Regions from separate parts of the Enterobacter sp. PL_is514 genome, predicted to be linked through region 3. Evidence: predicted binding sites of a transcription regulator. Region 3 holds the regulator's gene; each other region holds the start of a gene.
What was found. Region 3 encodes sigma-54, which starts transcription at its own class of promoters, with help from an activator protein. Its sites were predicted from a motif close to GTTGGCACANNTTTCGCTNT; they were not measured.
Positions count from the first base shown of each region.

Region 1: the regulator sigma-54 is predicted to act here: its motif matches at 3,300-3,319, upstream of glnK (P-II family nitrogen regulator).
Region 2: the regulator sigma-54 is predicted to act here: its motif matches at 3,474-3,493, upstream of AC0TNG_RS20860 (amino acid ABC transporter substrate-binding protein).
Region 4: the regulator sigma-54 is predicted to act here: its motif matches at 3,867-3,886, upstream of glnA (glutamate--ammonia ligase).

Region 1 covers NZ_JBVPGN010000032.1:187,828-193,935, reverse strand. Annotated here, with positions in the region: gene AC0TNG_RS12560 (YbaY family lipoprotein) at 1-428, opposite strand, end outside; gene tesB (acyl-CoA thioesterase II) at 629-1,489, shown strand; gene amtB (ammonium transporter AmtB) at 1,586-2,875, opposite strand; gene glnK (P-II family nitrogen regulator) at 2,911-3,249, opposite strand; gene AC0TNG_RS12540 (SmdB family multidrug efflux ABC transporter permease/ATP-binding protein) at 3,470-5,251, opposite strand; gene AC0TNG_RS12535 (SmdA family multidrug ABC transporter permease/ATP-binding protein) at 5,244-6,108, opposite strand, start outside.
Region 2 covers NZ_JBVPGN010000036.1:110,816-116,923, forward strand. Annotated here, with positions in the region: gene AC0TNG_RS20845 (amino acid ABC transporter ATP-binding protein) at 1-726, opposite strand; gene gltK (glutamate/aspartate ABC transporter permease GltK) at 726-1,400, opposite strand; gene gltJ (glutamate/aspartate ABC transporter permease GltJ) at 1,400-2,140, opposite strand; gene AC0TNG_RS20860 (amino acid ABC transporter substrate-binding protein) at 2,296-3,201, opposite strand; gene lnt (apolipoprotein N-acyltransferase) at 3,555-5,093, opposite strand; gene corC (CNNM family magnesium/cobalt transport protein CorC) at 5,099-5,977, opposite strand; gene ybeY (rRNA maturation RNase YbeY) at 6,067-6,108, opposite strand, start outside.
Region 3 covers NZ_JBVPGN010000027.1:76,404-82,511, reverse strand. Annotated here, with positions in the region: gene kdsC (3-deoxy-manno-octulosonate-8-phosphatase KdsC) at 1-86, shown strand, start outside; gene lptC (LPS export ABC transporter periplasmic protein LptC) at 83-658, shown strand; gene lptA (lipopolysaccharide ABC transporter substrate-binding protein LptA) at 627-1,181, shown strand; gene lptB (LPS export ABC transporter ATP-binding protein) at 1,188-1,913, shown strand; gene rpoN (RNA polymerase factor sigma-54) at 1,961-3,394, shown strand; gene hpf (ribosome hibernation promoting factor) at 3,417-3,704, shown strand; gene ptsN (PTS IIA-like nitrogen regulatory protein PtsN) at 3,787-4,278, shown strand; gene rapZ (RNase adapter RapZ) at 4,324-5,178, shown strand; gene npr (PTS phosphocarrier protein NPr) at 5,175-5,447, shown strand; gene mtgA (monofunctional biosynthetic peptidoglycan transglycosylase) at 5,486-6,108, opposite strand, start outside.
Region 4 covers NZ_JBVPGN010000023.1:80,252-86,359, forward strand. Annotated here, with positions in the region: gene AC0TNG_RS01580 (peptidase domain-containing ABC transporter) at 1-1,615, shown strand, start outside; gene typA (ribosome-dependent GTPase TypA) at 1,771-3,594, opposite strand; gene glnA (glutamate--ammonia ligase) at 3,973-5,382, shown strand; gene glnL (nitrogen regulation protein NR(II)) at 5,552-6,108, shown strand, end outside.

The DNA of each region.
Region 1 (6,108 bases), on a different contig from region 3:
GTCCCACCGTTGTTAATCGCTTCCTGGACCGTATCGGTAATGAAGACCAGCTTACCGTTAATGGTTACCGCTGCGCTCAGCAGGATACGGGCATTAGGCTGCACGTCCGACGGGTTATACGGCAACACGAAGCTAAACGGCGCCTGCTTGCCTTCAGTACGAACGGCACGCTGAGCCACGACTTTCGACGGTGCGTCGGCCAGGGAAGCATCAGACAGCGTCACGGTTAATACCGCATCCGGCGGCAGCGCAACTCTCTGTTTAATCCAGATGGTACCGGAAACGTTAGGCTGCTGAATGGATTGCTGCGAAAGGGTATTAATCCCGTTCGGGTCTGCTGCTGGCACTGGCACCTGGGCGCTCTTACCGGCACAGGCGGACAACGCCACCGCAATAGCTACACCACTTAGCATGGGCACGAGTTTCATTGAAGTCTCCTTATCAATGCACCAGCGGGATCGATCCCATCCGATGTCGTTTCAATCACATAACGTATTTAAGTGTGGCACAACTCACTGATTAATGCCTGAAATCATCCTGATATTCAGATTATTCTACCCATCGGACCACTTTCATTTCTGCGTTATACTCAGCCTATCTTTCGCTACGGCGTTTATTGAGGACAACTATGAGTCAGGCACTGAACAATCTGCTGACATTACTGAATCTGGAAAAAATTGAGGAAGGACTCTTTCGCGGACAGAGCGAAGATTTAGGTTTACGCCAGGTCTTCGGGGGGCAAGTCGTTGGACAAGCGCTGTACGCTGCAAAGGAGACTGTCCCGGCAGACCGTCTGGTGCATTCGTTCCACAGCTACTTCTTACGCCCTGGCGATAGCGCGAAACCGATCGTGTATGACGTTGAGGTCCTGAGAGACGGCAACAGCTTCAGCGCGCGCCGCGTCGCGGCCATTCAGAACGGCAAGCCGATCTTTTACATGACCGCCTCTTTCCAGGCGCCGGAACCCGGGTATGAACACCAGAAAGTGATGCCGCCGGCACCCGCGCCAGACGATCTCAAATCGGAAACGGATATCGCCCGTGCGCTGGCGCATCTGCTTCCGCCTCAGGTCAAAGAAAAGTTTCTCTGCGATAAACCGCTGGAGATCCGCCCGGTTGAGTTCCATAACCCGATGAAGGGCCACACCGCCGAGCCAAAGCGCCAGGTGTGGATCCGAGCTAACGGCACCGTGCCGGAAGATTTCCGAGTGCATCAGTATCTGCTGGGCTATGCGTCAGATTTCAACTTCCTGCCGGTGGCGCTGCAGCCGCACGGCGTCGGCTTCCTCGAAAAAGGGATGCAGGTCGCGACGATCGATCACTCGATGTGGTTCCACCGTCCCTTCAACATGAATGAGTGGCTGCTCTACAGCGTGGAGAGTACGTCGGCGTCGAGCGCTCGCGGGTTTGTGCGTGGGGAGTTTTATACCCAGGACGGCGTGCTGGTCGCTTCAACGGTGCAGGAAGGGGTAATGCGTAATCGCGGGTGATTATGTGCGGCCTGATGCCCTCACCCTGACCCTCTCCCACGGGGAGAGGGAATACACACTAAAAACGGCAACCTCAGGTTGCCGTTTTGCTGTTTATTAGGCGTTATACGCATTCTCGCCGTGGCTGTTGACGTCCAGACCTTCACGTTCCTGCTCTTCAGGGACACGCAGACCGACGGTCATGTCCGCCAGTTTGTAGCCAATGAAAGCGACAACGGCAGACCACACCACGGTGATAGCAATACTTTCCAGCTGCACCAGTACCTGATGAACCATAGTGACGCCTTCAGCGTAGCCCACACCACCGAGCGATTTCGCCGCGAAGATACCGGTCATGATACAGCCGACGATACCGCACACGCCGTGCACGCCAAACACATCGCATGGGTCGTCAACGCGCAGCAGACGTTTCAGTGCAGTCACGCCCCACAGACCCGCCAGACCGGACACCAGGCCGACCAGCAGCGCACCGCCCACACCGACATAACCACATGCTGGGGTGATGCCAACCAGACCGGCAATGGCACCCGAACAGGCGCCCAGCAGAGAAGGTTTACCGCGTACCGCCCACTCGCCAAATACCCAGGAGAGGATTGCACCCGCCGTGGCCACAACGGTGTTCACGAAGGCCAGCGCGGCGATTTCGTTTGCTGCACTCGCTGAGCCGGCGTTGAAGCCAAACCAGCCAAAGTAGAGGATAGCCGTACCGGTAAAGACCATCGGCAGGTTGTGCGGTTTAAACGCTTCTTTACCGAAGCCCACGCGTTTGCCAATCAGGTAGGCACCCACCAGACCCGCTACCGCGGCGTTGATGTGAACAACGGTACCGCCCGCGAAGTCCAGCGCACCGTGCGTTGCCAGCAGACCGCCACCCCAGACCATGTGCGCAATCGGCACATAGGAGAGCGTCAGCCAGACCACCACGAAGATCAGGACTGCAGAGAAACGAATACGCTCGGCGAGCGCGCCCACAATCAGCCCGACGGTAATACAGGCGAAGGAGCCCTGGAACGCCACGTGAATATACTGATAGAAGCTGCCCATCAGCGCGGTCAGCTCAATATTTTTCAGCATCACCCAGTCGAAGTTACCAAAGAACGCGTTGCCCGTGCCGAACGCCAGCGAGTAACCGTAAACCACCCACAGCACGCAGACCAGTGCGAACGTCACGGCAACCTGCGTCAGCATGGAGAGAACGTTTTTGCCACGGATCAGGCCACCGTAGAACAGCGCAATGCCCGGAATGGACATGAACAGCACCAGCGCGGTGCTGATCATCATAAAGGCGTTATCGGCTTTGTCGACCACCGCAGGGGTAGCAGCCAGCGCCAGGCCCGGCAGCAGTGCCAGCGAACCCAGACCCGTTTTAAGTGTTGCTATCTTCATTTTCTCGATCCCTATCACTGTGTGCCAGGCGTTAATTACAGAGCCGCTTCGTCAGATTCGCCGGTACGAATGCGAATGACGCGCTGCAGTTCGGCAACGAAAATTTTGCCGTCGCCAATTTTGCCGGTGTAGGCCGCTTTGCTAATGACATCAATGACTTCGTCAAGCTGATCGTCAGCAATCGCGACATCAATTTTTACTTTTGGCAGAAAGTTAACGCTGTATTCCGCCCCGCGATAAAGCTCGGCATGCCCCTTCTGACGACCAAAGCCTTTCACTTCGGTGACAGTCAGTCCCTGAATACCCATTGAAGACAATGCTTCGCGCACGTCTTCGAGTTTGAATGGTTTGATTACAACCGTAACCAGCTTCATAGATCCCCTCCAGTCAGAATTCGGTAATGGCCGCAGCTTACGCAGAAGGTATTGCAAGGGGTGTGCCAGAAATGAAAAAGAGGGGGAACAGCGATGCGATGAGCGTTACACGGTTCTGTTAAACGCCCGGGTGAAAAAAAACGCACCATGCCGGTGCAGGGTGCGTTTCAGTTTTGCACCAACAGGAATGACTGTTAGCGCGCCGCCTCATTTTAGTGCATCAGGCGCTAAGTGACTCTTCATCACGCACGCTGGCGGCCAGCTCTTCGCCCGCCAGCTGCAGCTGGTACATCTGCCAGTAGCGCCCTTTTGCTTCCAGCAGCTCACGGTGCGTCCCGCGTTCAACGGCCTGTCCGCGATGCAGCACCAGAATGGTATCCGCATCGACGACGGTGGAAAGGCGGTGGGCAATCACCACCAGCGTCGTATGATCGCGTACCGCGGCCAGCGCCTGCTGGATAGCCTGCTCGGTGCCGGAGTCAATACTGGCCGTCGCTTCATCCAGAATCAGTATCTGCGGCGTTTCAATCAGCACCCGCGCCAGTGCCAGAAGCTGCTTTTGCCCGACAGAGAGATTGTTCCCCTGCTCGCCCAGCTTCGTGTTGATCCCGTCGCTGAACCCGCGCGCCAGCTCTGCCAGCTGCACTTTTTCCAGCACGTCCCAGACCTGCTCCTGGGTGTAGTCTCGCCCCAGGGTCACGTTGGCGTAGAAGGTATCGGCCAGAACGACCGGATCCTGCTGCACCATCGCAACGCCTTTGCGTAACACGGTGTGGCTGAGAGACGCAAGCGGGCGTCCGTCGAGGCGGATTTCACCTTGCGTGACCGGGTAATAGCCCATCAACAGGCTGGCAAGCGTGCTCTTACCACTGCCGGTATGCCCCACCAGCGCCACAAAACCGCGCGACGGAACGTCAAGCGTGATGTCCTGCAACACCAGGCGGTCTTCGCGATAGGCAAACGAGACGTTATCAAAGGTGATAGCCCCGCTTTGCAGAGGTCGCTCATCATTGCCGTAGGCCTGACGCGGCCTGTCCATCAGCTCAAAGACGCGCTCACCGGCGACGACCGCCTGTTGCAGCATCGATTGCTGCGTAGTGAGCTCGATCAGCGGCTCGTTGAGGCGTCCCAGATAGCTAATAAAAGCGTACAGCACGCCCACTTCAATCGTACCGTTTGAGCTCAGGCCAAAGAGCATCAGCAACCCACACAGCACCAGCGCCGAGAAAAGGCTCAGCAGCGGTCGCAGCAGGAAACCGTCCAGGCGCAGCGTCTGCATACGCGCCATATAGTGCGAACGGCTGGCTTCGCCCATGCGTTCGCCAAAGCGCGCCTGCTGGCGGAACTGCTGGATGACGCTCATGCCGTTGATCACTTCGTTGAAGCCATCATTGATATCGGCCAGGTAAGCGCGCACCCGACGCACAATCGGCGTGCTGTAGCGCTGGTAAATCACCATAACAATCAGCACCGCCGGGAAGATGGTGATCGCCACCAGCGCCATGCGCCAGTCGAGGCTGAACATCGCCACCAGCATCGCGCCAATCAGCGCCGCGCTGCGTAATACCGTCGCGACCACGGTGACGTACAGATCGCGGATCACCTCGGTATCGTTGGTTACGCGCGAAATCACCTGCCCGACCGGCTGGATATCAAACTCGCTGAGCGGCTGGCGAAGCGCCGCGTCCATCACGTCCGTACGCAGCTGCTGTACAACGCCCACGGCTGCACGGTTAAACAGCAGCGACTGAGCATAGTGCAACCCTGCCGCCGTCAGCTGTAAGCCGACGTAGGCCACGCCTAAACCCGCCACCAGACCCAGCGGTAGATAGCTTTTGGCAACCATGTTGTCGATAAAATAGCTGATGAGCAGCGGACCGCTCACCTCGGCAATTGCCGCAATCCAGAGCAAAAGCACGGCCACCGAGAGCGGTTTACGCCACGGCGAGCCGTAGGCCAGCAGACGTTTAAGCGTCGGCCACATCGTTCCGAGCTTACGCATTGGCGGCCTCCTCATCCTGCTCCGGCGCATCGTCCAGCGCCGCTTCAAGCTGTTGATAGCGGTACATATCGCGATACCAGCCCGGCTGCTCGGCCAGCGTTTCATGCTGCCCGCGCTGGGCAATGTGCCCGTGTTGTAAGACCAGAATTTCGCTGGCTTCGGTGAGCGCTGACAAACGGTGGGCGCTGATAATCACCGTGCGTCCGTCGCCCCACTGGCGCAGGTTATGCAGGATCTCGTGCTCGGTACGGCCATCCACGGCAGAAAGCGCATCATCCAGGATCAGGATTTCCGCATTCAGCAGCAGCGCGCGGGCAATGGAGATACGCTGTTTTTGCCCGCCGGACAGCATGACGCCGCGTTCCCCGACTTCGGTGTCGTAGCCCTGCGGCAGGCGCAAAATGTCATCATGCACGCTGGCCAAACGTGCCACATGCTCGATCTCTTCCTGCGTTGCCGCCGGGCACCCAAGCGCGATGTTGTTCGCCACGGTGTCAGAAAAAAGAAACGGCGTCTGGCTGACAACCGCCAGGCGACCACGCCACTCATCCAGCAGCAGGCTGGTGAGCGGAATATCATGGAAGCGAATATCGCCCTGCGTAACGTCAAAGTGGCGCTGGAGCAGCGACAGCACGGTACTTTTGCCGGATCCCGTCGGGCCACAGATGCCCAGCATCTGGCCGGGCTGCAGCGTAAAGCTGACGTTCTCCAGCACCGGATGCTCCGTATGCGGATAGACAAACTTGCGGACGTCGACATGCATGACGCCGCGCCCTTCCGGTACGGCTTCGCTACCGTCGATGACCACCGGCGCTTCGGCCAGCATGGCGCGAATGCGGCTATAGGCGGCACTGCCG
Region 2 (6,108 bases), on a different contig from region 3:
TTAGTGCAGGATTTTGGCGAGGAAGTCTTTGGCGCGCTCGGATTTCGGGTTAGCGAAGAACTCTTCTTTCGGTGAGTCTTCGACAATTTTCCCTTCGTCCATAAAGATCACGCGGTTGGCCACCTTACGGGCGAAGCCCATTTCGTGGGTCACCACCATCATGGTCATCCCTTCGTGCGCCAGTTCGACCATCACGTCCAGCACTTCGTTGATCATCTCCGGATCGAGCGCCGACGTGGGCTCATCAAACAGCATCGCCACCGGATCCATGCACAGCGCGCGGGCGATCGCCACACGCTGCTGTTGGCCGCCAGAAAGCTGCGCCGGGAACTTATCGGCATGCGCAGAAAGCCCAACGCGTTCCAGGAGCTTCAGACCTTTCTCGCGCGACGCTTTTTTATCACGCTTAAGCACTTTTACCTGCGCCAGCGTCAGGTTCTCAATAATAGAGAGGTGAGGGAACAGCTCAAAATGCTGGAATACCATGCCAACGTGAGAGCGAAGCTGGGCGAGGTTGGTTTTCTTGTCGTTGACTTTAGTACCGTTGACGACGATCTCACCCTGCTGCACTGGCTCCAGTCCGTTGACGGTTTTGATCAGCGTCGATTTACCGGAACCTGACGGCCCGCACACTACCACCACGTCGCCTTTTTTCACTTCGGTGGAGCAGTCGGTCAGCACCTGAAAGTGCCCATACCATTTAGAAACATTTTTCAGGGAAATCATTATACCGTCCTTTTCTTCAGCCAGCTGACCAACAGCGACGCGCTTAAACTAATCACAAAATAGACCGCACCCGCGAAGAGCACCATCTCAACCTGCGTACCATCACGCTCACCGATGGTTGACGCGGTACGGAAGAAGTCTGCCAGGCTCAGAACGTAGACCAGCGAGGTATCCTGGAACAGCACGATACCCTGGGTCAGCAGGAGCGGAACCATGGCGCGAAACGCCTGCGGCAGAATAATGAGCTGCATGGACTGCCAGTGCGTCATCCCCAGCGCCAGCGCGGCGCTGGACTGTCCGCGGGAGATACTCTGAATGCCCGCTCGGATAATCTCTGAATAGTAAGCGGCTTCAAACATCGAGAACGCTACCATCGCCGAGATCAGACGGATATCGGTTTTCGGCGACAGCCCCAGCACGTTCTGCAGGAAGCCGGGCACGATCAGGTAAAACCACAGCAGCACCATCACCAGCGGGATGGAGCGGAATACGTTAACGTAAGCGGTCGCGAACCAGGCGAGCGGCTTAAAGCTCGACAGACGCATAACGGCCAGCAGGGTGCCCCAGACGATACCGACGATGATGGCAATGACGGTGATTTTTAAGGTAATCATCAGGCCATCAAGCAGGTAAGGCATGGATGGAACGATAGAACTCCAGTCAAATTCGTACATTATTTGCCCCCCATGTTGCCCGGCAGGCGAATTTTGCGTTCAACCAGGTTCATCACCAGCATGATGAAAGCGTTTATCAGAACATAGGCGAGCGTGATCGCGGTGAAGGATTCCCACGCGTGAGCGGAGTAATCCAGCAGCTTGCCCGCCTGTGCAGCCATATCGACCAGGCCAATGGTCGAGGCGATGGCCGAGTTTTTCACCAGGTTCATCATCTCGGAGGTCATCGGCGGAACGATGACGCGGTAGGCGTTAGGCAGCAGCACGTAGCGGTAGGTCTGTGGCAGGGTTAACCCCATCGCCAGACCCGCATTTTTTTGTCCACGGGGCAATGACTGAATGGCGGCACGCACCTGCTCGCAAACGCGCGCAGCGGTAAACAGCCCCAGACACATCATGGAGGAGACAAAGAACTGTACGTTCGGATCCAGTTCCGACTTGAACCACATGCCAATATTTTCCGGAAGCAGTTCCGGGATAACCAGATACCAGGTAAAGAATTGCACGATCAGCGGAACGTTACGGAACAGTTCCACATACAGGGTGCCGAGTGTTGAAAGAAAACGGTTAGGGACGGTGCGCAGAATACCGAACAAAGAACCGACAAGAAACGCGATGATCCACGCCGTTATCGATAATGCCACGGTGACCTGAAAGCCGCTCCACAGCCAGCCAAGATAGGTGGTGTTGCCGAACGGGGCTTGTTGCAGAAATATGCCCCAGTTCCAGTCGATTGACATAATAAACTCCAGAAAAAAAAGGGTAGCAGCGCTACCCTCGAAGATTGGTGAGAAGCTCATTTTTCGCGCTGAGTGGGGAACGACCACTCAACGTATAGTCTGTCCATGCTTCCCGACAATCGAGAGGGCAGGAGATCCCGCCCCTGTTGTTCTAATTAGTTAAGAGCCTTGTCATTTGGAGATTTGAACAGCGCTTTCATGTCGTCAGACAGTTCAAAATTCATGTTCAGGTTTTTAGGTGGAATCGGGTTCTTGAACCATTTGTCGAACCATTTTTCCGCTTCGCCAGAGGTCTGCACCTGAGCGATGGTGTCATCGATCAGCTTTTTGAACTGCGGATCGTCTTTACGCAGCATACAGCCGTAGGCTTCTTTTGACTGCGCGGTGCCGACGATATCCCAGTTGTCAGGTTTCTTCGCTTTCGCACGCTCGCCCGCCAGCAGGGCATCATCCATCATAAACGCGACGGCACGACCGCTTTCCAGGGTACGGAAGGAGTCGCCATGGTCTTTCGCGCTGATGATGCGCATATCCATTTTTTTCTCGTCGTTCAGCTTGTGCAGCAGCACTTCTGACGTGGTACCGGAGGTGACAACAACCGCTTTGCCTTTCAGGTCAGCGAAGTCTTTAATCTCACCGCCTTTCTTCGTCAGCAGGCGGGTGCCTACAACAAAGATGGTGTCAGAGAAGGCAGCCTGTTTTTGACGCTCGAGGTTGTTGGTGGTGGAGCCACACTCGAAGTCAAAGGTGCCGTTTTGCAACAGTGGAATACGGTTTTGTGAAGTGATAGGGATCAGCTTCACCTGCAGGTCAGGTTTGTTCAGCTTTTTCTTCACGGCTTCAACGATAGCGTTGGAGTAATCCTGTGAATAGCCCACGACTTTTTGCGTGTTGTCGTAGTAAGAGAACGGGACAGATGATTCACGGTGGCCGACCACGATGACGCCGTTTTTGGCAATCTTGTCGAGAGTGCTGCCTGCTGCAGGCGCATCTTCAGCGTGAACCACGCCAGCAGACATTCCCATAACCAGCATTGCTGTGGCCAGTTTACGTAATTGCATACCCAACTCCTTTTTTATCAGCGCCAGAGACGCATTGATACCCATTGTGATGTTGTTATATCTCGCGCAATGCGAGTGCAGTGTTATGCAAGCTTGTTAACATTTAGTCTGGCTTAATGTAAAGATTTTGCTGCGTTATTGTTTATTTTTGCGAAGCGCGCCGCACCATTCAGAGGCAAATATCTCCCGTTGCACCGTTTCGGTGCTACCGATGATCTACGCTGGTGCGACAAAGTTGCACGTTAAGCCAAACTGCGTTTATCTGAATAAACAAAGCAATAGGCGTGCCAGAATGGGAGTTTGGGAGGATTTGCCGGGTAAGCGTCAGCGCCACCCGGCAACAGAAGGGAAGGTTATTTACGACGCTGACGCAGGCTCATCAGCACTGCGCCAAAGCCGAACAGCACGGTCAGTATCCACAGCGACCAGTTGCCGGTACGGGCGTATGGCGTCAGTCCCGTGGTTGGCGTGACGTTAGCGGTCAGTACCTCACGGGTAAACTGCGGGATCATCGCCTGAATTTCACCCTGAGGACCAATCACGGCGGTGATGCCGTTGTTGGTGCTGCGCAGTAACGGACGCGCCAGCTCCAGGGAGCGCATACGTGCCATCTGGAAGTGCTGCCACGGGCCGATTGACTTACCAAACCAGGCATCGTTGGAGATGGTCAGCAGATAGTCAGTATCCGGGCGGAAGTTATCGCGCACCTGCTCGCCGAGAATGATTTCGTAGCAGATGGCCGGCGTCAGGGTAGCGCCGTGCGCGTGCAGCTGAGGCTGAACGTACGGTCCGCGGCTGAAGGAGGACATCGGCAAATCAAAGAACGGGGCCAGCGGGCGCAGAATCGATTCCAGCGGCACAAATTCACCAAATGGCACCAGGTGGTTCTTGTTGTACCGGTCAGTGGAGTGGTAGCTGTATTCGCTGTCTTTGCCGAGCGTAATGATGGTGTTGTAGGTGTCGTAGCGGTTCTGCTGATTCAGACGCGCATCGACAATCCCGGTGATCAGCGTGCTGCCGCGGGCCAGCAGCAGATCGTTCATCATATTGAGGAACGGCTGCTGGTTAATTTCCAGATCGGGGATCGCAGACTCCGGCCAGATAATCAGCTGCGATTTACCCATCACCTCTTCGGTGGCGTTGGCGTAGATCTTCAGCGTATTCAGCAGCTCTTTTTCGTCCCACTTCATGGACTGCGGGATATTCCCCTGCACCATGGAAACCCGCATGGCGCGATCGGGCTCAGGCGTGAACCACTGGATATAGCGCAGCGGGAAGGGCAGGGCGAACAGCACCAGCGCCACAGCCAGCGGTTTCCAGCCGCGCGTGACCAGCGCTAATACCAGCAGGCCGCTCACGACCATCAGCAGGAAGTTGATAGCTTCAACACCCATTACCGGTGCCAGGCCTTTCAGCGGGCCGTCAATCTGGCTGTAGCCGAACTGCAGCCACGGGAAGCCGGTCAGCACCCAACCGCGCAGGAACTCGGTTACCTGCCAGACCACCGGCGCGGCAATGGCGACGCGCAGCCAGTTGGTTTTGGGCCACAGGCGAGAAAGGATGCCGGCGAACAGACCGGTATAGAGCGAGAGATAGGCGGCGAGCAGTACCACCAGGAAGACGTTTACCGGGCCAGGCATACCGCCAAACTGGGCGATGCTGACATAAACCCAGTTGATGCCTGAGCCAAACAGCCCCAGCCCCCAGAAGTAGCCGATAGCGGCAGCCTGTACCGGACGACGGTTCAGGGTCAGACCCTGAAGCCCCATCAGGGAGAGAATGGCCGCGGGCCAGATATCGTAAGGAGAAAAAGCCAGCGTACCGCTGGCTCCGAGTAACAGCGCCAGCAGCAAACGGACGCGCTGGCGTTCAAGCAATGGGGCAAATGCCATTTACATTAATCTTCCAGTTTTGGCACCGGTGAGTCGTCCGGCGTTCTGACGTGAACCTGTATAATACGTCGGCTGTCGGCCATGGCTACTTTGAACTGGTAACCGTCGATGTCAACGGTCTCTCCACGCGCCGGGAGGTGGCCAAAGGCCTGCATCACCAGCCCGCCAATGGTATCGACCTCTTCATCGCTGAAGTGGGTTCCGAAGGCGTCGTTGAAGTCTTCGATGGAGGCCAGCGCGCGCACGGTCCAGGTGTGGCGGCTAAGCTGACGGAAGTCGATATCCTCTTCTTCGTCGTACTCGTCTTCGATTTCGCCCACGATCAGCTCAAGGATATCCTCGATTGTGACCAGACCGGAAACGCCACCAAATTCATCAATAACAATCGCCATGTGGTAACGCTGAGAGCGAAACTCTTTCAGCATCCGATCCACACGTTTACTTTCCGGCACAACCACGGCCTGGCGTAACACTTTTTCCATGCTGAAGGCTTCGGCATCGCTGCGCATAAACGGCAGCAGATCTTTCGCCATCAAAATCCCTTCGATGTGATCTTTGTCTTCGCTGATGACCGGGAAACGCGAGTGGGCGGATTCGATGATCACATCGAGGCACTCGTCCAGCGTCTGGTTACGTTTCAGGGTGATCATCTGCGAGCGGGGGATCATGATATCGCGAACGCGCTGGTCGGCGATGTCCATAACCCCTTCGAGCATTTCGCGCGTATCTTCGTCGATAAGGTCGTTCTGCCCGGAATCACGAATCAGCTCCAGCAGTTCATCACGGTTTTTCGGTTCGCCGTGGAAAAGCTGGTTCAGAATGAGGGAGAAAAATCCCTTTTTACTGGTTGTCGTGTCGCTACTGTGTGAATTGTCGTCGCTCATGGCGTTTGTTAAGGGTTCTCTTGTTAGTTCAACGTTTACCGCCACGCGATGTCCTTTCGTGGCGGCAGGGGAGTCCGTCAGGTGACGGACTATTCTTTCTCGGCAATGTACGGATCCTCATAGCCCAGAGC
Region 3 (6,108 bases):
GGGGCCGCGGTGCCGTACGTGAAGTCTGCGATCTGCTCCTGCTGGCGCAGGGCAAGCTTGATGAGGCCAAAGGGCAATCGATATGAGTAAAACCAGACGTTGGATTATCATTTTGCTTTCGCTTGTCGCACTGGTATTGATTGGCGTGAACCTTGCCGATCGCGACGATACGCAAACGGAAGTGATCAACAATAACGATCCAACCTATAAAAGCGATCACAGCGACACCGTGGTCTACAGCCCTGAAGGCGCGCTGAACTATCGCCTGATTGCCCAGCATGTTGAATATTTTTCAGATGATGGTATTTCGTGGTTTACCCAACCTGTCATGACCACATTTGATAAGGACAAAGTGCCGACGTGGTCAATTAAGTCAGATCGGGCAAAACTGACAAATGACCGTATGCTTTATCTGTATGGCCACGTTGAAGTCAACGCCCTGACCGCTGACTCGCAGCTACGAAAAATTACGACGGATAATGCCCAGATCAACCTGGTAACCCAGGACGTGACGTCGCAGGATCTGGTCACACTGTATGGCACAACATTTAATTCCAGCGGTTTGAGAATGCGCGGGAACTTACGCAGCAAAAACGCCGAGCTGATTGAAAAGGTTAGAACCTCCTATGAAATTCAAAACAAACAAACTCAGCCTTAAAGTAATTATCGCCAGCGCGATGCTGGCGACCAGTCTCCCCGCGCTTGCTGTAACGGGCGATACCGACCAACCGATCCATATCGAGTCCGATACCCAGTCTCTCGATATGCAGGGCAACGTCGTCACCTTCACGGGTAACGTCGTCATGACTCAGGGCACCATCAAAATTAACGCGGACAAAGTGGTCGTGACCCGTCCGGGTGGCGAGCAAGGCAAAGAGATCATTGATGGTTACGGTAACCCGGCCACCTTCTACCAGATGCAGGACAACGGCAAGCCGGTGAAAGGTCACGCTACGCACATGCACTATGAGCTGGCGAAGGACCTGGTCATCCTGACCGGTAATGCGTACCTGGAACAGCTGGACAGCAACATTACCGGCGACCAGATTACCTATCTGGTGAAAGAGCAAAAAATGCAGGCCTCCAGCGAGAAAGGCAAACGCGTCACCACCGTACTGGTTCCGTCGCAGCTGCAGGACAAAGGCAAAGGCCAGGCCCCGGCACAGAAGAAGAGTAACTAATTCGTTATGGCAACATTAACTGCAAAAAATCTCGCGAAGGCCTATAAGGGCCGCCGTGTCGTAGAAGATGTCAGTCTGACCGTCAACTCCGGCGAAATTGTAGGGCTGCTTGGCCCTAACGGTGCGGGTAAAACCACCACTTTCTACATGGTCGTTGGCATTGTGCCGCGCGATGCCGGCAACATTGTCATTGACGATGAAGACATCAGTCTTCTGCCGCTGCACGCACGCGCACGTCGCGGGATCGGCTACCTGCCGCAGGAAGCCTCCATTTTCCGTCGTCTTAGCGTTTACGATAACCTGATGGCGGTCCTGCAAATTCGTAACGATCTGACCAGCGAACAGCGTCAGGATCGTGCCAACGAGCTGATGGAAGAGTTCCACATTGAGCATCTGCGCGACAGCCTCGGTCAGGCTCTCTCCGGGGGCGAACGCCGCCGCGTTGAGATTGCCCGTGCGCTGGCCGCAAACCCGAAGTTTATCCTTCTGGATGAACCGTTTGCGGGCGTTGACCCGATCTCGGTTATCGACATTAAACGTATCATTGAACACCTGCGTGACAGCGGGCTTGGCGTACTGATCACCGACCACAACGTCCGTGAAACGCTGGCCGTGTGTGAACGCGCGTATATTGTGAGCCAGGGCAATCTGATCGCCCACGGTACGCCACAGCAGATCCTCGAAGACGATCATGTTAAGCGCGTCTATCTTGGGGAAGACTTCAGACTCTGATAGGGTAGAGGTAACGTAACGCCGAACCGGAGAAAAATGCTCTGAACATGAAGCAAGGTTTGCAATTAAGGCTCAGCCAACAACTGGCGATGACGCCGCAGCTACAGCAGGCAATTCGCCTGTTGCAACTGTCCACGTTAGAACTTCAGCAGGAGCTCCAGCAGGCGCTGGACAGCAACCCCCTGCTGGAACAAACCGATCTTCATGACGAGGTAGATACCCAGCAATCGCAGGATACAGAAGCGCTCGACACCGCGGATGCACTCGAACAAAAAGAGATGCCGGACGAGCTTCCGCTGGATGCCAGCTGGGATGAAATCTACACCGCCGGAACCCCTTCCGGTACGCGTGCAGACTACCAGGATGATGAGCTACCGGTCTACCAGGGCGAAACCACCCAGTCACTGCAGGATTACCTGATGTGGCAGGTGGAACTCACACCCTTCTCCGATACCGACCGCGCGATTGCCACCTCAATTGTCGATGCCGTTGACGACACTGGCTATTTGACCGTCACGCTGGACGATATTCTGGAAAGCATGGGCGACGACGAGATAGAGCTTGAGGAAGTTGAAGCCGTTCTGAAGCGCATCCAGCGTTTCGATCCGGTAGGCGTGGCCGCAAAAGATCTGCGCGACTGCCTGCTGATCCAGCTTTCTCAGTTCAGCAAAGAGACGCCGTGGCTCGACGAGGCGCGCTTAATCATCAGCGATCATCTGGATCTGTTGGCTAACCACGATTTCCGCTCCCTGATGCGCGTCACGCGCCTGAAGGAAGAGGTGCTGAAAGAAGCGGTGAATCTGATCCAGTCGCTCGATCCGCGCCCGGGACAGTCGATCCAGACCAGCGAGCCCGAGTACGTCATCCCGGATGTGCTGGTCAGAAAACACAATGGCCGCTGGGTCGTTGAACTGAATTCAGACAGCATCCCTCGCCTGCAAATCAACCAGCAGTATGCCTCCATGTGCACCAGCGTGCGTAACGACTCCGACAATCAATATATTCGTAGCAATTTGCAGGAAGCGCGATGGCTGATCAAAAGTCTGGAGAGCCGAAATGATACGCTGCTACGCGTCAGCCGCTGTATTGTCGAACAGCAGCAGGCGTTCTTTGAGCAGGGCGAAGAGTATATGAAACCGATGGTACTGGCGGATATCGCCCAGGCCGTCGAAATGCATGAATCAACCATTTCCCGTGTCACCACGCAGAAGTATCTGCACAGTCCACGCGGTATTTTTGAGCTTAAGTATTTCTTCTCCAGCCATGTGAATACCGAGGGCGGCGGCGAAGCGTCGTCAACGGCCATTCGTGCCCTGGTGAAGAAGTTGATCGCCGCGGAGAATCCCGCGAAGCCACTAAGCGACAGTAAGTTAACCACCATGCTGTCCGATCAGGGTATTATGGTGGCACGTCGTACTGTTGCGAAGTATCGAGAGTCTTTATCCATTCCGCCGTCCAACCAGCGTAAACAGCTGGTCTGACACAACCGATAAGGAAGACACTATGCAGCTCAACATCACTGGACAAAACGTCGAAATTACTGAGGCTTTACGCGACTTTGTGAACGCGAAGTTTGCAAAACTCGAGCAGTATTTCGAAAGGATCAATCAGGTCTATATTGTGTTGAAAGTGGAGAAAGTGACTCATATCTCGGATGCCACCCTGCATGTTAACGGGGGTGAACTGCATGCCAGTGCGGAAGGGCAAGACATGTACGCTGCTATCGACGGCTTGATTGATAAGCTTGCACGACAGCTCAATAAACATAAAGATAAACTGAAACAACACTAATTGTCCGGGCAGTTAACGGGTGCAGGACGGCCTGTTGTGAAACACAACAGGCCATTTGTACAGTTAGCGCTTAGGTGAAATTATGATGAACAACGATTCCGCTCTTCAACTGAGCAATGTCCTTAACCAGGAATGTACCCGCAGTGCGGTTCACTGCCAGAGCAAAAAACGTGCGCTGGAAATCATCAGTGAACTGGCCGCAAAACAGCTGGGCCTGCCGCCGCAGGTGGTATTCGAAGCGATTCTGACCCGTGAAAAAATGGGCAGTACCGGTATCGGCAACGGCATCGCGATACCGCACGGCAAACTGGAAGAGGATACCCTGCGTGCCGTTGGTGTGTTTGTGCAGCTTGAAACACCCATCGCCTTCGATGCCATTGATAACCAGCCCGTCGATCTCCTCTTCGCGCTGCTGGTGCCTGCCGACCAGACGAAAACCCATCTGCATACGCTGTCGCTGGTCGCAAAACGTCTGGCCGATAAAACCATTTGCCGTCGGCTGCGCTCGGCCCAAAGTGATGAAGAGCTCTATCAGATTATCACTGAAGCAGAAGGCAATCAGGATGATGCATAACCAGGAGATGGCCTTCACATCTGTTGTCCTGAGGAGAAACGGAACATGGTGCTGATGATTGTCAGTGGCCGTTCAGGGTCGGGGAAATCCGTTGCTCTGCGCGCGCTGGAAGACATGGGTTTTTACTGCGTCGATAACCTGCCGGTCGTGTTATTGCCTGACCTGGCCCGTACGCTTGCGGAGAGGCAAACCTCTGCCGCCGTCAGCATCGACGTCCGTAACATGCCTGAATCGCCAGAGATCTTCGAGCAGGCCATGAGCAACCTGCCTGATGCGTTCTCGCCTCAGCTGCTTTTCCTTGATGCAGACCGCAATACGCTGATCCGTCGCTACAGCGATACCCGTCGTTTGCACCCGCTTTCCAGTAAGAACCTCTCTCTGGAGAGCGCTATCGATGAAGAGAGCGACCTGCTGGAGCCGCTGCGTTCTCGTGCCGACCTGATTGTCGACACCTCTGAGATGTCCGTTCACGAGTTGGCGGAAATGCTGCGTACCCGACTGTTGGGCAAGCGCGAGCGCGAACTGACGATGGTGTTCGAATCCTTCGGCTTTAAGCACGGTATTCCAATTGATGCGGATTACGTTTTCGACGTGCGCTTCCTGCCTAACCCACACTGGGATCCGAAGCTGCGTCCCATGACCGGTCTGGATAAACCCGTCGCGGCCTTCCTCGACCGGCACACAGAAGTTCACAATTTTATCTACCAGACGCGAAGCTACCTTGAGCTATGGTTACCTATGCTGGAAACAAACAATCGTAGCTACCTGACGGTGGCAATTGGCTGTACCGGCGGTAAACATCGTTCGGTTTATATCGCCGAACAGCTGGCCGACTATTTCCGCTCGCGCGGGAAGAACGTTCAGTCCCGTCATCGCACGCTGGAAAAACGTAAAACATGACCGTAAAACAAACCGTTGAGATCACCAATAAGCTGGGTATGCATGCACGCCCGGCAATGAAACTGTTTGAGCTGATGCAGGGTTTCGATGCTGAGGTTCTGCTGCGGAATGACGAAGGTACCGAAGCGGAAGCGAACAGCGTGATCGCCCTGCTAATGCTGGATTCCGCCAAAGGGCGCCAGATTGAAGTGGAAGCCACCGGGCCTCAGGAAGAAGAAGCGCTGGCGGCGGTGATTGCCCTGTTTAACGCCGGCTTTGACGAAGACTAACGTTCGCCCCTCGGCGGGTGGCGCTGCGCTTACCCGCCCTACATAAGATTATTACGCTGCATAAAACCCTCTCCACCCAGCTGATTCATCTGGCGTAGGATCCACGCCTGACGGCTTCGCACGTACCCTGATGGGGCACTGGCTTTAAAGCGGATGGGATTCGGTAAGACAGCGGCCAGAAGTGCTGCTTCTGACATGCTCAGACGGCTGGCTGGCTTATTGAAATAACGCTGCGCGGCAGCTTCCACGCCAAAAATACCGTCGCCAAATTCAGCGACGTTGAGATAGACGGTCAGAATGCGCTTTTTGCTCCAGACCGTTTCCATCCCCAGGGTCAACCCCGCTTCCAGCCCCTTTCGCACCCAGCTGCGGCCGTCCCACAGAAACAGATTTTTGGCCATCTGCTGCGACAAGGTTGAGGCACCGCGCACGCGGTTTTCATGGCGTTCGTTATGGGCCAGCGCCTTCTCAATGGCCGCCACGTCGAACCCCCAGTGCTCCGGGAATTTCTGGTCCTCCGCCGCGATGACCGCCAGCCCCATGAAAGGCGAGATCTCGTCCATGCTTACCCAGTCAGAGTGGGCAACATAGCTGAAATCGCCGCTGAGCCACGCGCCGAGCTGGCGCTCAACCATCACGGCAGAGAACGGGACTGGCATAA
Region 4 (6,108 bases), on a different contig from region 3:
GAATATCAATGGACTGATAACTTCACTGACGAAGGTATTTTTCTTATCGCTGGTGATTGAGTTGATCAGCCTGCTAATGCCAGTGGGGACACAATTAGTCACGGATAATGTGATTGCATCCGGAGATTACGGTTTACTTAATATCATCTGTCTTGGGTTGTTTATTCTGATTCTGTTACGTTTGACGGTCAGTGTCATACGCTCCTGGACCACGCTGATACTGGGAACACTCATCGACGTCCAGTGGAGTTTTAGCCTCTTTTCTCACCTTATTAAGCTACCGACCACCTATTTTGAAAGACGCAAACTGGGGGACATTCAGTCTCGCTTCCACTCGCTTGATGTTATACGGGCCACTTTTACCACAGGTTTGACTGGTAGCATTATTGATACGCTAATGCTCATGGGTTTGCTGGTAATGATGTTTTTATACAACCTGCAGCTCAGCATGATAGTGGTCTCTTTTACCGCAATATACACCTTCATTCGGTTTGCTACCTATCGATACTATCGCCAGCTATCCGAAGAAGAGTTAATCAAGGAAGCACGCCTTAATTCTTATTTTATGGAAACCCTGTACGGTATCGCGACGATTAAGATTCAGGGGATGACTGACCTGAGAATCAATAACTGGTTTAATCTTTTTTCAGATAAGGTCAATACAGGCATTCGTTTGACGCGAATGGATCTTTTCTTTGGTGGCGTCGTCTCTTTTATCGCCGCCTGCGACCAAATTGTTATCCTGTGGGTTAGCGGCAGGCTGATGATGGATAGTCATTTAACCATCGGTATGTTTATCGCATTTAACACCTTCAGGAGTCAGTTCTATGACCGAATAAATGCCCTGATCAACTTTATCATTCAGCTGAAGATCATCAACTTACACAATGAACGCGTTGCCGATATTGCGCTGCAGGAAGCATCTTCTTCAACGGCCACCAGCCCGCTGCGTTTACCACACGGAGCCTTAACGCTCGAAACTCAGGATCTGACTTACCGTTATGATAACCATGCGGACCCTATCTTCAGCAAACTGAATCTGACCATTCATGCCGGAGAGAGTATTGCTATTACGGGCGTATCGGGTTCAGGTAAAAGCACCTTGATGAAAGTGTTGTGCGGTTTATTCGAACCGTCGAACGGCTGCGTCCGAATTAATGGCATTGATATTAAGCAACTTGGTTTCGAGCATTATGCTGAACGCATTGCCTGTATCATGCAGGAAGATAAGCTGTTTTCAGGCTCAATCAAAGAGAATATCGCCGGTTTTCGGCCTGACATTGACGAGCAGTGGATGGTGCAATGCGCTATCGCAAGCCATATTCATAATGACATTTTAAAGCTACCAATGGGTTACGAGACACTGATTGGTGAACTTGGGGAAGGGTTGTCCGGCGGTCAAAAACAGCGGATTTATATTGCCCGGGCATTATACCGCAAACCGGGTATCTTATTCATGGACGAGGCGACCAGCCACCTTGATAAAACCAGTGAAAGTCAGGTCAATCAGTCTATACAGGAGATGAACATCACCAGGATTATTATCGCGCATCGCGAAACCACGATTTCATCGGCAGATCGGGTGTTCGTGATAAATGGAGCAGAGTTACCCTAATCCGTGAATTTCGCAGGAAAGAGATAGCTTCGGGACATAACGCCCCAGGTAATGAAGAATTCTGGCGATCATCGAATAAAAAAGCCGCAGAGAGATCAGCGGCTTTTTAGTTGCCGGGTGGCGCTCACGCTTACCCGGCCTACGGATTGACCGTATTAGTCTTCTTTCGCACCGCGCATAGCACGTTTACGATCGTTCTCGGTCAGGTGACGTTTACGGATACGAATTGACTGTGGAGTCACTTCTACCAGTTCGTCATCATCGATGAATTCCAGAGCCTGCTCCAGAGTCATCTTGATCGGTGGAACCAGAACCGTTGCTTCGTCAGTACCGGACGCACGCATGTTGGTCAGTTTCTTACCGGTCAGGCAGTTTACGGTCAGGTCGTTAGAACGACTGTGAATACCGATGATCTGGCCTTCATAAACTTCAGCACCGTGACCCAGGAACAGCTTACCGCGATCCTGCAGACCGAACAGCGCAAACGCAACCGCTTTACCCTGACCGTTGGAGATCAGCACGCCGTTGTTACGCTGGCCCACTTCGCCCGGACGAACGTCGTCGTAGTGGCTGAAGGTGGAGTACAGCAGACCGGTACCGGAGGTCATGGTCATGAACTCTGAACGGAAGCCGATCAGGCCACGGCTTGGGATCACGTAGTCGAGACGTACGCGGCCTTTGCCATCTGGATTCATGTTTTTCAGGTCGCCTTTACGCTCACCCAGAGCCTGCATCACAGAACCCTGGTGCTGCTCTTCAACGTCCAGCGTCACGTTTTCGAACGGCTCTTGTTTACGGCCGTCGATTTCGCGGAAGATTACTTTCGGACGGGAAACCGCCATTTCGAAACCTTCACGACGCATGTTTTCGATCAGAACAGACAGGTGCAGCTCACCACGACCCGAAACGCGGAATGCATCAGCGTCTTCGGTTTCTTCAACGCGCAGCGCAACGTTGTGCACCAGCTCTTTGTTCAGGCGGTCAAGGATCTGACGAGAGGTAACGAACTTACCTTCTTTACCACAGAACGGAGAGGTGTTGACGTTGAAGAACATGGATACGGTTGGTTCATCAACGGACAGGGCTGGCAGCGCTTCGACGTTCTGCGGATCGCAGATGGTGTCGGAGATGTTCAGTTCACCCAGACCGGTGATAGCGATAATGTCGCCCGCTTCAGCGATGTCGCTCTCGATACGCTCAAGACCCAGGTGAGTCAGTACTTTACCAACTTTACCGTTACGGGTTTTGCCTTCGCTATCGATGATAGTAACCTGCTGGTTAGGCTTCACTTTACCGCGCTTGATACGACCAATGCCGATTACGCCAACGTAGTTGTTGTAGTCGAGCTGAGAGATCTGCATCTGCAGGGTACCGTCGAGATCGACGTTTGGCGCAGGAACACGGTCAACAATCGCCTGATACAGCGGGGTCATGTCTTCAGCCATGTCTTCGTGGTCCAGACCTGCGATACCGTTCAGCGCAGAGGCGTAAACGATAGGGAAGTCCAGCTGCTCGTCGGTCGCGTCGAGGTTAACGAACAGGTCGAAGACCTGGTCAACAACCCAGTCAGGACGCGCGCCAGGGCGGTCAACTTTGTTGATAACAACGATTGGCTTCAGACCATGGGCAAAAGCTTTTTTGGTCACGAAGCGCGTCTGTGGCATTGGGCCATCCATTGCGTCAACGACCAGCAGAACGGAGTCTACCATGGACATTACACGTTCAACTTCACCACCGAAGTCGGCGTGCCCTGGGGTATCAACGATGTTGATACGGTAGTCATTCCATTTAATCGCGGTGTTTTTCGCGAGGATGGTAATCCCACGCTCTTTCTCCAAATCGTTGGAGTCCATCACGCGTTCTTGGGTTTCGGCACGCGCATCAAACGTACCGGATTGCTGCAGCAGCTTGTCAACCAGGGTAGTTTTACCATGGTCTACGTGCGCGATGATGGCGATGTTACGCAAATTTTCGATCACAACTTTGCCTCAGGCATTTAGAAATAGCGCGTTATTGTACACGGATTAATCGCACTACAAAACAGGATCACAAACATCCCCCGCAAACAAGTCATGCAGGGATGCTTTGTGATCGCTTTCACGGAGCGGTAAAAGGGCTCTTTAACGTAAATTGCACCAATATGGTGCTCAATGTTCACATTGAAGCACTATACTGGTGCAACAAATCCATCGTGGTGCAGCCCTTTTGCACTATGGTGCGCATGATAACGCCTTTTTGGGGTGTTTTAAAAGTTGGCACAGATTTCGCTTTATAAAAAATACATGGCACCAGCCAGTACAAACAGAAATTGAAGACCTCGTTACCACGACGACAATGACCAATCTGGAGAGTTAAGTATGTCCGCTGAACACGTTTTGACGATGCTGAACGAACATGAAGTGAAGTTTGTTGATCTGCGCTTCACCGATACCAAAGGTAAAGAACAGCACGTCACAATCCCTGCTCATCAGGTGAACGCCGAATTCTTCGAAGAAGGCAAAATGTTTGACGGCTCCTCCATTGGTGGCTGGAAAGGCATTAACGAATCCGACATGGTTCTGATGCCGGACGCGACCACTGCGCTCATTGACCCGTTCTTCGAAGAACCAACCCTGATCATCCGTTGCGACATCCTCGAGCCAGGCACGCTGCAGGGCTACGACCGTGACCCACGTTCTATCGCAAAACGTGCTGAAGAGTACCTGCGTTCTACCGGCATCGCAGACACCGTTCTGTTCGGACCAGAGCCAGAGTTCTTCCTGTTTGACGACATCCGTTTCGGCGCTTCAATTTCTGGTTCCCACGTGGCTATCGATGACATCGAAGGTGCATGGAACTCTTCCACCAAATACGAAGGTGGTAACAAAGGTCACCGTCCTGGCGTGAAAGGCGGTTACTTCCCGGTTCCTCCGGTCGATTCTTCACAGGACATCCGTTCTACCATGTGTATGATCATGGAAGAGATGGGCCTGGTTGTTGAAGCGCACCACCACGAAGTGGCGACTGCTGGCCAGAACGAAATCGCTACCCGCTTTAACACCATGACCAAGAAAGCGGATGAGATTCAGATTTACAAATACGTTGTGCACAACGTTGCGCACCGTTTCGGTAAAACCGCGACCTTCATGCCAAAACCAATGTTTGGCGATAACGGTTCCGGTATGCACTGCCACATGTCTCTGTCCAAGAACGGTACCAACCTGTTCTCTGGCGACAAATATGCCGGTCTGTCCGAGCAGGCGCTGCACTACATCGGTGGTGTTATCAAACACGCTAAAGCGATCAACGCCCTGGCGAACCCAACCACTAACTCCTACAAGCGTCTGGTCCCGGGCTACGAAGCGCCAGTGATGCTGGCCTACTCTGCACGTAACCGTTCTGCTTCTATCCGTATTCCGGTGGTGGCGTCTCCTAAAGCACGTCGTATCGAAGTGCGCTTCCCGGATCCAGCGGCTAACCCATACCTGTGCTTCGCAGCACTGCTGATGGCCGGTCTGGACGGTATTAAGAATAAGATCCACCCGGGCGAAGCGATGGACAAAAACCTGTACGACCTGCCGCCAGAAGAAGCGAAAGAGATCCCACAGGTTGCTGGCTCTCTGGAAGAAGCCCTGCAGGCGCTGGACGCAGACCGCGAGTTCCTGACTGCGGGTGGTGTGTTCACTGATGAAGCGATTGACGCTTACATCGCCCTGCGTATTGAAGAGAACGACCGTGTGCGTATGACGCCACACCCGGTTGAGTTCGAGCTGTACTACAGCGTTTAATAAAGTTGTTTTACCCGGCGTGACAAGCGCCGGGGGTAGTTGCCGTGGAAACTTTTAGCCCATCTCCGGATGGGCTTTTTTCTCCACCAACAACCTGATCTCACGCGCTATTTACGCCGAAAACGCTATACTGCACTAAAACAGTGCAACAACTCCAGGAGACTGCTGAATGGCAACTGGCACGCTGCCCGATGCTGGGCAGATCCTCAATTCTTTGATTAACAGCATTTTGCTGGTCGATGACGAGCTGGCCGTTCATTACGCCAACCCGGCGGCGCAGCAGCTGCTCGCCCAAAGCGCACGTAAACTGTTCGGCACCCCGCTTCCTGAACTCCTGAGCTATTTTTCGCTGAATATTGGCCTGATGCAGGAAAGTTTGCAGGCTGGCCAGGGGTTTACCGATAACGAAGTGACGCTGGTGATCGACGGGCGCTCGCACATTCTGTCGCTGACCGCGCAGCGTCTTCCCGATGGGATGATCCTGCTGGAAATGGCGCCGATGGATAATCAGCGTCGACTGAGCCAGGAGCAGCTTCAGCATGCGCAGCAAATTGCCGCCCGTGACCTGGTACGCGGTCTGGCGCATGAAATCAAAAACCCGTTGGGTGGATTACGCGGCGCGGCGCAGCTTCTGACCAAGGCACTCCCCGATCCCGCGCTGGCGGAGTACACCAACGTCATCATTGAGCAGGCGGACCGTCTGCGAAATCTGGTAGACCGTCTTCT